One region of the Shewanella sp. OMA3-2 genome, then DNA from elsewhere that is predicted to be linked to it. Evidence: predicted binding sites of a transcription regulator. Region 1 holds the regulator's gene; each other region holds the start of a gene.
What was found. Region 1 encodes MetJ, which represses methionine synthesis genes. Its sites were predicted from a motif close to TAGACGTCTAGACGTCTA; they were not measured.
Positions count from the first base shown of each region.

Region 1 (3,290 bases):
CAGCGCATCGATTGGATAAAGATACCGCAGGGGTGATGTTAATGACGGTTAATCCAGACACTCGCCATGCCTATCATCAGCTTTTTCTTGACGATAAAATAAAAAAAACCTATCAAGCCGTGGCGGAGTTATCGCAAGGTTTTTTATCGGCCCAAACGATAATACCGCAACATTGGACGGTTAAAAATCGGCTCGAACGTGGCCAGCCAAGCTTTACTATGCAAATAGTTGATGGACTCAGTAATAGTCACTCAGAGATAAAATTGCTCAAGGTTAGCAATAATCTAGGCTTGTTTGAGCTTGAGCCCGTTACCGGAAAAACCCATCAGTTACGGGTACATATGCAAAGTTTAGGTTTGCCGCTACTGCATGACCGTTTTTACCCCAGCTTACAGGCCAAAAGCGAAGATGAGTTTGATAAGCCCTTGCAGTTATTAGCGCAACGCCTGCAATTTGTTGACCCTATCACAGGTGAAGATAATGACTGGTGCTGTGAAGGTTTGAGCGTGTGATCTAAGTTATTTAAATCAGAATTTTATAAGCTACCGAACGACTTTATCGTTAATAGCAATGCGCTAAGCGTACATAATACTAACGTTGCTTTGCGGGTTTTGTTTTTATCGACTCGTCCAACAATTCGCCCAGCAATAATATACCCAGCAATAACTGACGGTAGCAGCATTAATGATAAGCCAATATGCTTGCTTTCTACTAAGCCTACAGATGCCAAAATAGCCAATGCAATCATAGAACTAAAGATAAAAAATGCTGATAACGCGGCGCGAAATTGGCTCGCATCTTTACCCGATAATAAAATAGCCATAGGTGGCCCGCCAATGGCGGCAATATTACCAAAGATACCTGATACAAAACCGGCGATAAATAAAGTGATACGATTAACGGGGGCTGAAAGTTTAAAAACACTAAGTAAAACGGCGGTAAATACGATGCCTGCAATAGCAAGGCCTAGCACGGCTTGTGGTGCAAATAATAATAAACTTGCCCCTAAAAAACCACCAGGAACACGTCCAATTAACGCATATTGTAAGCCATTAAATTGTAAGTGGCCGCGCTCACGAAATAAGGTCATCAGTGATATAGAAAATCCCATTACTATCACGGGGACCGGCACTAACTGCGGGTCAACAATATACAATAATGGGCTGGCAACAACGGCTAACCCAAATCCAATCAGGCTTTGGGTTAATGCACCACAAAAAATAATCAGTGAGGCAAGCAGTAGGGTTGTAGGATCAACAAATAACATTCAGTTACTCTCAAAAACGGGATGATATTACTTCCCCGCAGCCTAAAAACAACAATCCACCAAAGTAAACTACCTCAAGTAAGGCAATTTAATGTGGTGGAAAGTGCAGGAATGAAATCGAGTCAGAAAAGACGCGTGGTCAGATTATTCCAAATCTTCCCATTCAATCCCCATTTGATCCATTAAGGCTTTCGCTTCGCGCGGAATACTATCAGGGAGCTCTTTTGATAAATCATTATCATCAGGTAATGGTTGGCCTGTGTAAGCATGTAAAAATGCTTCACATAACAATTCACTGTTAGTCGCATGGCGCAAGTTATTTACTTGTCGACGGGTACGTTCATCGGTCAATACTTTTAAAACTTTTAAAGGGATTGATACAGTGATTTTTTTTACTTGCTCGTTCTTCTTGCCGTGCTCGGCATATGGGCTAATATAGTCGCCATTCCACTCAGTCATTCATTCACCCTTAACTTTAAATACGGTGCAGATTTTAAACTCTTACAATCTCTAGTCAAATTATTGCTGTGTTTTAATGTACATTGCAAATAGATTTCTTGATGTTTAGACGTCTAAACGTCTATTATTGTTGACCTAAGCACTTCTATTAGGTAGATTTAGCCATCTAGACATCTGTGTGTGTGTTCGTAATGTTAGGAGTCACCCATGACCAAACCTTTTAAAGCACATAGCAGTGCAACAATAGCCGTTCGCCAAGGCATAGAAAGTGACACCCAACATGGCGCTGTGGTGCCACCTATTTATTTATCGACGAATTATTCTTTTGAAGGCCATAAAAATCCACGTGAATTTGATTATAGCCGCTCAGGCAACCCAACACGTTGTATTTTAGGCGAAGCCTTAGCCAAATTAGAGCAAGGTGCCAGCGGTATCATCACATGTACTGGTATGGCAGCGATTACCTTAGTCACTCATTTACTTGGCCCTGATGACTTACTTGTTGTGCCCCACGACTGTTATGGCGGCAGTTATCGCTTATTTACTAATCTAGCCAAAAAAGGTCAGTTTAAACTGGCTATTGTGGATCAAACTGATGCTGTAGCATTGGCGGCAGCGATAGCGAAAAAACCTAAAATGGTGTGGTTAGAAACCCCCTCCAACCCTCTGCTACGGGTGGTGGATATTGCTGCAATAGCCGAAGCGGCTAAGCAAGTCGGTGCATTAGTGACCGTGGATAACACCTTTTTATCGCCAATATTACAACAGCCACTTAACTTAGGGGCTGACATTGTGATTCATTCGACCACTAAGTACATCAATGGACACAGTGATGTGGTTGGTGGCGCCGTAGTGGCCAAATCACCTGAATTGGGTGAGCTATTGCATTGGTGGTCAAATACCTTAGGCTTAACAGGATCTGCGTTTGACAGTTATCTGACCTTACGTGGTATTCGTACTTTAGCGGTGCGTATTCGTGAACATCAAGCCAATGCAAAACAGATAGTTGATGTGTTATGTCAAAGTCCTGTGGTGGAAAAAGTGTATTATCCAGGGTTATCTAATCATCCTGGGCATGACATTGCTAAAAAACAGCAAAAAGGCTTCGGCGCTATGCTCAGTTTCGAGCTAAAAGGGGGGAAGCAGAGGTTGTGGCATTTTTAGATGCGTTAACCCTGTTCAGTGTTGCTGAAAGTTTAGGCGGAGTGGAAAGTTTAGTCGCCGTTCCTGCAACCATGACCCATAGAGCAATGGATGCCCAAGCCCGTTTTGAGGCTGGTGTTAAAGATACATTATTGAGACTATCTGTTGGTATTGAAGATAGTGAAGATTTAGTGGCAGATATTGAAGCCGCATTAGCTGCAGTCGCAGCGCTATAATAGTTGTCGTTTAAGGAGTTATACATGGCGCGTGGTCATTTACATAAATTTGGTGGTTCAAGTCTTGCTGATGCAGATTGTTATCGCCGAGTCGCCCACATTTTACTCACCCATGGTCACAGCGATGATTTGATTGTTGTTTCAGCGGCAGGCAAAAGTACTAACTTTTTATATAAGCTGCTCAA
Region 1 is NZ_CP090974.1:1,028,109-1,031,398, forward strand. Features, by position in the region: gene L0B17_RS04560 (pseudouridine synthase) at 1-512, shown strand, start outside; gene L0B17_RS04565 (sulfite exporter TauE/SafE family protein) at 536-1,267, opposite strand; gene metJ (met regulon transcriptional regulator MetJ) at 1,412-1,726, opposite strand; partial or broken gene metB (cystathionine gamma-synthase) at 1,934-3,105, shown strand; gene L0B17_RS04580 (bifunctional aspartate kinase/homoserine dehydrogenase II) at 3,130-3,290, shown strand, end outside.

Region 2 (3,290 bases), 260 kb from region 1:
TTGCTGACACGGTTAGCAGCAAATATCGATATTTAGTTGCCTATATAGCCGAAGATAATAGCCGCTCATTTAGTGCCCATACTCAATATGCTGATATGCACGTTGTCGATTTTTTTAGTTTTCAACAGCGCGATTTTTACTTGTTAGTTAGAGTTATTTATTGAGATAAAAATGCTAAATATACCGTCAAAATTTGATGATTTGTTTGCGGCTTATCTTGGGCTGCGCCTGAGTGCGTTTGATAACGCTAAATTAGTGGTGGCTGTATTAGCCGCGCACCAATATCAATTTCAAGCCGCTGAGATAAAGTTAATCAACAAAGACGAGGTTCAATCAACACCACGTTATGCCATTAAGTGGCTAGGGCTAACTGATAATCAAGTCGACGTAGTTGATGTTAACACTGACATTTTAGACGACAGTAAAAGTGATATTTTTGACATAAATGGTATTGAAAGTTATTGCCGTGAAACACGTTATTGCTGGATAGATTGTGGCAAGATAAATCAATATGAAGTGGGATTGAGCTTAATTGATCCACAAGGCTGCAATATACAAGTAATTAACACAATCACTGTACCGGTAATGACCATGCAGCAAGTCGGTTTTATGTGCGTAGAAAGCGCTCATTTTGATCACTGTTGATTGCACTTATATTAACGTCGCAGTTAGCGGTCGGTTAATTTTAATTACCTCATATTATAAGCAATAAAAAACCGCCTGAATGGCGGTTTTTTAATTTAAACTAACCAGGATTAACTATAATCCAGCATCAGCTCGTAATATCTCAGCTTTATCAGTAGCTTCCCACGGGAACTCACTGCGACCAAAGTGACCGTAAGCCGCAGTCTTCTGATAAATAGGACGGGCTAAGTCTAACATTGCCGTCAAGCCATATGGGCGTAACTCGAAATGTTGACGAACCAACTTAATTAACACTTCTTCAGTTACTTTACCTGTGCCAAATGTTTCAATGCTAATTGAAGTAGGCTCAGCTACGCCAATAGCATAAGATACTTGAATTTCACAGCGATCAGCTAAGCCTGCAGCAACGATGTTTTTAGCCACATAGCGCGCAGCATAAGCCGCACTACGATCAACTTTTGAAGGATCTTTACCCGAAAAAGCGCCGCCGCCATGACGCGCCATGCCACCGTAGGTATCGACAATAATCTTACGGCCTGTTAAGCCACAGTCACCTACAGGGCCACCAATAACAAAACGGCCAGTAGGGTTAATAAAGTATTTAGTGTCTTTAGTTAACCAGTGCGAAGGCAATACTGGCTTAATGATGGTTTCCATCACAGCTTCAATTAAATCAGCTTGTTTAACTTCTTCTTTATGTTGGGTTGATAAGACAACTGCATCAATACCCACAATTTTGCCATCGTTATAAGCAAAGGTAATTTGGCTTTTAGCATCAGGACGTAACCAAGGTAAAGTCCCGTCTTTACGCACTTCTGATTGACGTTTAACTAATTTGTGCGCGTAAGTAATAGGTGCAGGCATTAATACGTCAGTTTCGTTGCTCGCATAACCAAACATTAACCCTTGGTCACCCGCGCCTTGCTCCGCTGGATCACTTCGGTCAACACCTTGATTAATATCAGGTGATTGTTTACCAATTGCATTCAAAACTGCACAAGAATCAGCATCAAAACCCATATCAGAATGAGTGTAGCCAATGTCGCGTACGGTTTTACGGGCAATTTCTTCGATATCAACCCAAGCAGAGGTGGTCACTTCGCCACCCACTAATACCATGCCTGTCTTAACATAGGTTTCACACGCAACACGAGCTTTTGGGTCTTGCTCAAGTATTGCGTCTAATACCGCATCAGAAATTTGATCGGCGATTTTATCTGGATGACCTTCTGAAACTGATTCAGAAGTGAACAAGTGCTTTGCCATAGTCGGAAATCTCATCGTTTGCTGGGAGAAAAATTCTATAGAATATACGTCTAGACGTCTATTCTAGTCGAAATTGATTTTGATAACACCCCTCAGTACGATCAAAAGCTAATATTTGTGCAATACTGACAAAAATCATTTATTAAGAATGGTTGTTGTTTTATATCGAATTTAATTAAGTTAATGATTATTTATACTTTTTACTTTTATAGCTGATGTCATTATTTTTGTTTTGTACAGTTATATGAACAATCTAAATCATGGAAAAATAATTATTGATGTCAGCATAATGAAAAATTTATCCCTAAAAGTAAAACCAATTGAATATTATTAACTTTAAATGTTAGCGCTAATATCCTAGGTTGCCGTCTCTATTAATTTAGTCATAAATACGCAAGTTGGTTTTATCTCAAGGTAAGATGAAATTAAAATTTGCGTCGCGCCGCCTAGTAGGGGAAAATATGTCTCCACAATTGCCCGCTAGACCTCATTTAACAAGCAGGAGAGAGCATGTCATCTCGTAAAGAACTCGCAAACGCAATTCGTGCGCTAAGTATGGATGCCGTTCAAAAAGCCAATTCTGGACACCCAGGCGCACCAATGGGTATGGCAGATATTGCTGAAGTATTATGGAATGATTTCCTAAAGCATAATCCAACTAACCCTAACTGGGCTGACCGTGACCGCTTTATTTTATCTAATGGCCATGGCTCAATGCTTATTTACTCTCTATTACATCTTTCGGGTTATGAGCTTTCAATTGAAGAGCTTAAAAATTTCCGTCAGTTGCACTCTAAAACGCCGGGTCACCCAGAATATGGTTATACCCCAGGTGTTGAAACCACCACGGGGCCACTTGGTGCTGGTATCAGTAATGCTGTTGGTATGGCGATTGCTGAAAAAACCTTAGCGGCGCAGTTTAACCGTGACGGCCACGATATCGTTGATCACTTCACTTACTGTTTCTTAGGTGATGGCTGTTTGATGGAAGGTATTTCACATGAAGCCTGTTCATTAGCCGGTACATTAGGTTTAGGTAAGTTAATTACCTTCTGGGATGACAACGGTATTTCTATCGATGGTCACGTTGAAGGTTGGTTTACTGATGATACGCCTAAGCGTTTTGAAGCATACGGTTGGCATGTTATTGCTGATGTTGACGGTCATAACCCTGATGCAATCCGCGCTGCAATTGAACAAGCTAAATCTGTAACTGATAAGCCAACGATGATTTGTTGTAAAACCATTATTGGTTTTGGTTCACCGAACAAATCTGGTAGCCATGATTGTCACGGCGCACCATTAGGTGATGCTGAAATTGCAGCCGCTCGCGAGTTCTTAAACTGGCCACATGCTCCTTTTGACATTCCATCAGATGT
Region 2 is NZ_CP090974.1:1,284,370-1,287,659, forward strand. Features, by position in the region: gene L0B17_RS05700 (GNAT family N-acetyltransferase) at 1-164, shown strand, start outside; gene L0B17_RS05705 (hypothetical protein) at 172-645, shown strand; gene metK (methionine adenosyltransferase) at 760-1,911, opposite strand; gene tkt (transketolase) at 2,422-3,290, shown strand, end outside.
Region 2: a site for MetJ is predicted at 1,955-1,972, ahead of metK (methionine adenosyltransferase). Genes of this name have one in related genera too.

Region 3 (3,290 bases), 1.1 Mb from region 1:
TTGATAAGTTTGCGCCCAACGTAATAATTCAACTCTATTTCGGGATTGTGTTTTACGAAAAACAGAAGAGATATGCGCTTTTACAGTATGTTCACTAATGCATAAGCGATGGGCAATTTCCTTATTCCTAGCACCACTAGAAACAAGCTGAATAATCGTTCTTTCACGGTTAGTCAGCATTTGTAACATAGCAACGGTATCAGCTGGAATGTCGTTGTTATTATCAAGCTTTTGAACTAAGCGTCTGAAAATTTTACTGATCAAAGGTCTGTCATACCACAGTTCGTCAGATACCATTTTGCGTAAGCCAGTTAACATCAAATCCATTCGTTGATCTGAGTATAACAATCCACGTACACCGAGTAATAAGGCAGACTCTTGATCTAATGAACCGCGTTCTACTTGATATAAGGCAACGGGGACATGATTAACGATGCGCGATACCAATAAAGGAATACCTTTGCTATCAAGGGCTGCGCCTTTTTGAGCGACAAGGTAAAAACTATTGGACTTTTTCTCAAGCTCTAATTCAGCTGCATTTTTAACAATGCGTGTCTTTAAGCCTATTGATTCAGCAAGAATGGCTAAATGGCAAGGTGCGGATAATTGGTGTAAAAAAACCAATTCATATGTATTGGAACTCATTACTCTTCTCCCTGAAAAGTTTTATTTTGTTCAAGTGCTCCTAAATATTAGGTTTTACCCACATCATCAATAAGCGAAATTGCTTAATACTTGAACATCATCCTGAATTTTATTCTATACCTAAATCTTACCTTGAAGCCAGATACAATTGCTTATAAATGTTTAGAAAAAAGGTAAATAGATAAACTGAGTAACAAGGATAGTAGAAAATCACTAGAACAAAGAGAAAGTTTATCAACCAAAAGTATTAATAATCATTTTGGTTGATAAATCATAAGCTTTTTGACTAAGACTTAATAACTAGACCTAGGGTTTGAATTTGTCGATTATGAAGCCGAGTGCAAAATAATAATCCACAACAACCACCAATTAATGCTAGAAACATGTCCGATTGTGTGTCCCATACATAACCTTGAGTGCCTAAAAAGGCTTCTGCATTTTCACCTGTTGCAACAGCAACCCACCATTCAATCAATTCGTAAAACGCAGAGAAGGCTAATACGAAACACACAGACAAGAATTGACACCAGGCACCCAGCTGTAACGCCCCATTACGCAACATGATTTCTCTAGCCACAATAACCGGCACAAAACCTTGGGCAAAATGGCCGACTTTGTCATAATTATTGCGCTCGCTACCCATCACTTCAGCTAACCAATCAAACAAGGGTACTTCGGCATAGGTAAATCTCGCGCCAACCATTAACACTATGCAATGAAATAAAATTAGCCAGTAGGCTAAAGGGGTTAATGGGAAGCGCTTTCGCGTAAAAAATAACAAAGGTAACGCAATCAAAGCAGGGATCGCTTCTAACCACCAAGTGAACATATCTTTGGGATCACTCACAGACCAAAGTAGCACCGCGACATAAATTACCATCCATATAACTTTATTCTGCAATGTAAAATCCTCTCATTTGATATTGTTCTAAAATTAGAATATTAACTTTAGCCATCTAGCCCTCCACAACCCGCCAAAAAAGTGCTACTTTGACTAGGCGCTGGAAGTCGCACATTATTCCCGAAGTAGAACAGACCTTATTGGCCGTTTCTAAGGTTGATAACTTGACGTCACTTGGGAGCAGATATCAATCATAAACTAATTGATATTATAAGCATAAGTACTAATTTAACTAGGTACTAAATCAGCAATTATACATTAGAGGGTACCCATATCATGGCGAAACATTCGCTTGACAAGGATAAGATCAAAATCCTGCTGTTGGAGGGCGTCCACCAAAGTGCGGTAGATGTACTAGAAAGAGCAGGCTATACCAACATTGAATATCACAAAGCCTCGCTAGGCGAAAGTGAATTATTGGAATCCATCAAGGATGCTCATTTTGTTGGTTTACGCTCGCGCACTCAATTAACTGCTGAAGTACTTAGCCATGCAGAGAAGCTGGTTGCCATTGGCTGTTTTTGTATTGGAACCAACCAAGTTGATCTTGCTGCTGCAGAAAAACTCGGTGTGCCCGTTTTCAACGCGCCATTTTCCAACACCCGCAGTGTGGCAGAATTAGTCATTGGTGAAATCATCATGCTAATGCGCGGCATTCCACAGCGTAATGCTCAATGCCATCGTGGCGGCTGGTTAAAAAGTGCCAACGGTAGTGTTGAAGTGAGAGGAAAAACCTTAGGTGTGATTGGTTACGGCCATATTGGCACTCAGCTGGGTATTTTAGCTGAAACCTTAGGTATGCGAGTTATTTTCTTTGATATCGAAGATAAGTTACCCCTTGGTAACGCGTCTCAAGTTCACAGCCTAGAAAAACTGCTCGCCACAGCAGATGTTATAAGCTTACATGTTCCTGAAACCCCGCAAACCAAAGATATGTTTGCTGAAAAAGAATTCAGCCAAATGCGCAAAGGCAGTTTCTTCATCAATGCCTCTCGCGGCACAGTGGTTGATATCGATGCACTTGCAGAGGCCGTTAAGTCTGAGCACATTGCGGGCGCAGCTATTGATGTGTTCCTGGTTGAGCCGAAATCAAATGACGATGAATTTGTTAGCCCACTTCGCGGCCTAGACAATGTGATACTGACACCGCATATTGGTGGCAGTACTGCTGAAGCGCAAGAAAACATCGGTATTGAAGTCGCAGGTAAACTGGCTAAATACTCAGATAATGGTTCAACGGTATCTGCGGTTAACTTCCCAGAAGTATCGCTAGCACAACACGCTGGCGCATCACGCTTACTGCATATTCACCATAACCGTCCGGGTGTGTTGATCAAAATTAACCAAGCATTTTCGGCTAAAGGCATCAACATTGCGGCCCAGTATCTGCAAACTACCGCTGAAATTGGTTACGTGGTAATGGAAGTGGATTCTGATCAAGCTGAAGAAGCTTTAGGTGAACTGAAACTGATTGAAGGCACTATTCGTACTCGCGTATTGTTTTAATATCGGTGGTATCAGATCACAGTAACAATAAAACGACTATCTATACTAGGGCCTGTTGATCTTTCAAGGTTGTTTTTGCAGTGAATTGTTGGACATTTGTACAAGGCAGAGACTTTGAAGTGTAGTTATTCTACATAAAAAGTCGATAACACGGTAAAAATGACCAACAAACGCTGCCCGAAGGGTTCGGCTAAAAACGTTTTACTCTTTGTTGAATGGCTCTTGCTTAGATGACTAG
Region 3 is NZ_CP090974.1:3,999,087-4,002,376, forward strand. Features, by position in the region: gene L0B17_RS17620 (helix-turn-helix transcriptional regulator) at 1-645, opposite strand, end outside; gene L0B17_RS17625 (DUF2238 domain-containing protein) at 932-1,546, opposite strand; gene serA (phosphoglycerate dehydrogenase) at 1,823-3,052, shown strand.
Region 3: a site for MetJ is predicted at 1,595-1,612, ahead of serA (phosphoglycerate dehydrogenase). Genes of this name have one in related genera too.